DNA from 2 places in the Branchiibius hedensis genome. Region 1 is predicted to be linked to the other one. Evidence: riboswitches for the same ligand, from Rfam matches in the RefSeq annotation. Region 1 holds a riboswitch; the other holds the start of a gene.

The links. A riboswitch is a leader RNA that binds a small molecule or an ion and turns the genes downstream of it on or off. The one in region 1 is predicted to bind thiamine pyrophosphate.
Region 2: it holds a riboswitch for thiamine pyrophosphate, as region 1 does, so the genes downstream of both, thiM (hydroxyethylthiazole kinase) here and DR843_RS14715 (thiamine ABC transporter substrate-binding protein) in region 1, are expected to answer to the same signal.

The regions. Positions count from the first base shown of each region.
Region 1 covers NZ_UESZ01000001.1:3,039,606-3,041,990, reverse strand. The annotation lists gene DR843_RS14725 (DUF4235 domain-containing protein) at 1-192, opposite strand, end outside; gene DR843_RS14720 (DUF4282 domain-containing protein) at 262-702, opposite strand; TPP riboswitch at 792-897, shown strand; gene DR843_RS14715 (thiamine ABC transporter substrate-binding protein) at 915-1,997, shown strand; gene DR843_RS14710 (ABC transporter permease) at 1,997-2,385, shown strand, end outside.
Region 2 covers NZ_UESZ01000001.1:2,669,764-2,672,148, forward strand. The annotation lists gene DR843_RS12925 (SulP family inorganic anion transporter) at 1-800, shown strand, start outside; TPP riboswitch at 834-927, shown strand; gene thiM (hydroxyethylthiazole kinase) at 919-1,758, shown strand; gene thiE (thiamine phosphate synthase) at 1,755-2,385, shown strand, end outside.

The DNA.
Region 1 (2,385 bases):
CACCGCCATGACGGCGGCCGAAACTCCGGCGAAAACGAGTGCCTCGGCCGCCGACGATGACGGGTCCTTGGCAGCTAGGGGCATGGGCTTGCCGGTGACGGCCTTCCAGCCGCCTTTGGTCACGACCCTGGCGATCCGTGAGGCGACCACGCCGCTTGCGACCGCAACCAACTTCCAGCCGATGCCCTTCATGCTGCCTCCTTGTCACGGGGGTGAACTTGATCCGACCCTAGTGTGATCGGCGGCACCCCCACGAGTGGTTCAGCGCAGTCGTTGATGGATGTCCTCGGACATCCGCACGACCGAGTAGTAGAACTCCAGGGTCATCCGGGCCAGGGCCAAGTAGACCAACGCGACCAGCGCGCCAAAGATCAACACGATGAAGAAGCCGAGCCATTCGCCGCTGGCCAGCATGGAGATCAGTGTCCCGACCCACGCCAGGGCGATGACGATGGTGATGACGATGTAGACGATTCGCACGATCTTCGGAGTCGCGAACGTGTTGAACGAGAAATCGAACAGCGAACGCAGGCCGCCGGCGAGATCGTCCTGTTGTGCTCCGAAGGCGCCGCCGTACTGCGCGGCGCTGGGGTCGACCGGTTGCTGGTACGCCGGCTGTTGGTAGGGCTGTTGCGGATTCGGCTGCTGCGGCGGCTGGTACGGCTGCTGGAAGGGGTCGTTGGGCGGGGGCTGCTCGGACATGAGACCTCGATCATGGGGAGTGGACTGGTCCGTCCAGCCTGTCAAGGGACTGTCTGCGCGCAGTTGCGCCACGCCGAGCGCTACCCTGGATCCCACGACAGGGGAGCGCACCAGGCGCTGAGAGTGCGGGGCGGCCCGCAGACCCTCGAACCTGATCCGGTTAGTACCGGTGGAGGAAGTCGAGCCCCTTCTCGATGACCGAGGAGGACGTCATGTCACCTACCTATGCCCGTACGTCGATCGCTGCCGTGATCGCAACCCTCACCTTGGCGGGGTGCTCACTGAGCAACTCCGGCGACGGCGGATCCACCCCCAGCGGCACCGCCTCCAGCAGCGTCAAGAACACCACGGTCACTTTGGTCACGCACGACTCGTGGGTTGCGGACAAGGCGCTGCTGGCGAAGTTCACCGCGCAGACCGGCTACACCGTCAAGGTCATCGCCAGCGGTGACGCCGGTCAGGTTGCCAACAAGCTGGTGTTGACCAAAGGCAACCCAACCGGTGATGTGACCTTCGGGATCGACAACACCTTCGCCACCCGGGTCGTGGATTCCGGTGCGCTGGAGCCGTATTCGCCCAAGGATCTACCCGCCAGTGCACAGCAATTCGCGCTGTCCGGAGAGGCGGGCAAGGATCTGACGCCGATCGACTTCGGCGACGTCTGCGTCAACGTCGACAACGCCTGGTTCACCAAGAAGGGACAGACCCCGCCGGCCAGTTTCGCGGATCTGATCAAGCCGGAGTACAAGAACCAGTTCGTCACCCCGGCCGCGTCCTCCTCCTCGCCCGGCATGGCCTTCCTGCTGGCCACGATCGCGAAGTACGGCACCGACGGTTGGCAGGACTACTGGAAACAGCTGATGGCCAACGGCGCCAAGCTGACCAGCGGCTGGAGCGATGCGTGGAGCGTGGACTACACCGCCGGTGGTGGCAACGGATCGCGGCCGATCGTGCTGTCCTACAACACCTCCCCGGCGGACACGATCAAGGACGGCAAGGCCACCACGTCCGCGCTGCTGGACACCTGCTTCCAGTCGGTGGAGTACGCCGGCGTCCTGGAGCGGGCCAAGAACCCCGACGGGGCGAAGGCATTCATCGACTTCATGCTCGGTGACGACTTCCAGAAGGCGCTGCCCGAAGCGATGTACGTCTTCCCGGTCAACACCTCGATCCCGCTGCCGGCGACCTGGCAGCAGGCGGCGAAGGTGCCCGAGAAGCCGCTGACCGTCGATCCAGCCGAGATCACCAAGAACCGCGACACCTGGTTGCGGCAGTGGCAGGACGTGACTTCGTAGTGCCCCGCGCGCGGGCGGTAGTGGGCTGGGGGGTGCTGGCCGCCGTACCCCTGCTGTTCCTCGTCGTCTTCTTCCTCGTCCCCGTGACCGGCATGATCGGCCGCGGGCTGCGGCCGGATGGTGTCTGGGATCTGGCGGGGGCGTGGGAGGTGCTCACCCGCGCCCGCACCGCGAAGGTCATCGGCTTCACGCTCTTCACGGCGGTGGTGGGCACGGCGATCACCGTCGCACTCGGCGTACCCACCGCCTATTGCCTCTACCGCCTGCGGCTGCCCGGTGCAACACTGCTGCGCGGCCTTCTGGTGATGCCGTTCGTGCTGCCGACCGTGGTCGTCGGTGTCGCCTTCCGGACCCTGCTCGCGCAAAACGGCCCGCTGGGCTGGCTGGG
Region 2 (2,385 bases), 370 kb from region 1:
GCGTGCCCGCGACCGGCGCGATCGCCCGCACTGCCGTCAACGTGAAGACCGGTGCGCATTCCCGCCTGGCCGCCATCACGCACTCACTGCTGCTGCTCGTGGTGGTCCTGGTCGCGGGTGGCCTGGTCGGCAAGATCCCGCTGGCAGCGCTCGCCGGAGTGCTGATCGCCACGGCCGTCAGCATGGTCAGCGTCTCCAGCGTCCGCACCCTGCTGCGAGCCACGAAACAGGACGCCGCGGTCCTGGCGATCACCGCCATTGCCACCGTCGCCCTGGACCTGGTCGAGGCAGTCATCATCGGCATGATCGTGGCCGGCGGCCTAGCCCTGAAACAGGTCGCTGCGAGCGCCGCGGTCAGCACCGAAGACGTTGCCACCCTTGCGGATTCGCGCGCCGACGATATGGAGCGGGAGCACCTGCTCGATGAGCACATCGTGGTCTACCGCTTGGAAGGACCGCTGTTCTTCGCCGCCGCCCACGACTTCCTGCTAGAGCTGACCCGGGTCAGCGACGTGCGGGTCGTGATCCTGCGAATGGCGCACCTGACGGCGATCGACGCGACCGGCGCCGCGACCCTGTCCGATGTGATCACCCGCCTGGAACGTCGTGGCATCACGGTGATGCTGTCCGGCGTGCGACCCGAGCACGCCGCGATCCTGCAGGGGCTGGGGGTCTACGACACCATCAGCCACGAGCGGCACATCTTCGACACCACTCCCACCGCGATCGCGCACGCCCGGCTGCACGCCTCGCGGGTCCCGCACGATCCGGGCTCTGCAGTGGAGAACGTCACCGCCTGAGTGACCAATCCCGCACCAGCGCTGATACGTTCAACTCACGACACGGGGTGCCCCGCCGGGGCTGAGATCACACCCGTCGAACCTGATCGAGTTCGTACTCGCGAAGGGATTGTCCACGATGTCCGTGCATTCGCGCACCCCACTGTTCGACGCCACTCCCCCACCCGGCGAGGCCCTCAGCCGGCTGCGCTCGACGCGTCCGCTGACCCAGTGCATCACCAACGCGGTGGTCACGAACTTCACGGCGAACGTGCTCCTCGCCCTCGGCGCGACCCCGGCGATGACCGATGTCCCGACCGAGGCCGGGCCGTTCGCCGCCATTGCCGATGGCGTGCTGATCAATCTGGGTACGCCGCACGCCGAGCAACGGGCCGCCGCCCGGGAGGTGCCGCCGGCCACCCGCCGGTGGGTGTTGGACCCGGTCGCCGTCGGCTCGCTGCCGGTCCGGACTGCGCTCGCTGCTGAGCTACTCGACCAGGGACCGGCGATCATCCGCGGCAATCCCTCGGAGATCCTGGCGCTCGCCGGTGCCGGTACGGGTGGCCGCGGCGTGGACTCCATCGACACACCCGACGCTGCTGCCGAGGTCGCAGTGCACCTTGCGCGCCGCTCGGGCGCAGTCGTCGCGGTCTCCGGACCGATAGACCTGGTCACCGACGGTGACGAGGTGGTCCGGGTGCACGGTGGCGACGCACTGTTGACGCTGGTGACCGGCGGTGGCTGCTCGCTCGGAGCGACGATGGCCGCCTTCCTCGGGGTCGCCGCACCGCTCACCGCAGCGGTCACCGCGTCGCTGGTGCATGCGGTGGCGTCGGAGACCGCGGCACGCAACAGCCACGGCCCGGGTTCGTTCACGGTGGCCTTCCTCGACGCTCTCTGCGCCCTGGACCCGACGGAGCTCGACGCAGAAGGTCGGCTCACGCGCGGTCGGACCCTCGTCGCTGGTGGTGCGCGATGAAGGCCGATCTGTCGTTGCACCTGGTCACCGACGACCGTTTGCCGTTGGCGCGCCTGCTCGAGGTCGCCGAGCAGGCCGTGGCGGGCGGCGTGACCGTCGTCCAGCTACGCGCGAAGTCGGCGTCCGCCCGCGACCAGGTCGCTGCGCTGGTCTCCTTGTCGGCGCTGCTGCGCGGGTCGGCAGCGTTGATCGTCAACGACCGCGTCGACGTTGCACTGGCTGCTCGCGACGCCGGTGCGCAGATCGACGGCGTGCACCTGGGTCAGCAGGACGTGTCCCCCGTGACCGCTCGACGTCTTCTCGGCAGCGGTGCGCTCGTGGGCTGGAGCGCCTCGCGGACGAGCGAACTCACCGCCCTTCCGGCGGGCACCGTCGACTATCTCGGGGTGGGCGCCGTGCACCCGACCTCCACCAAACCGGACCATCCACCGGCTCTGGGAGTCAACGGTTTCGGCGCGTTTGCGTCGGCTGCGTCGCCCGTGCCGTGCGTCGCGATCGGCGGGATCGGCACCGCCGATGTCGGCCCCCTTCGCGCAGCCGGCGCGGCTGGTGTGGCCGTGGTCAGCGCCATCTGCTCCGCAGACGATCCGCGGGCGGCGGCAACCGCACTGCGATCCCGTTGGGACG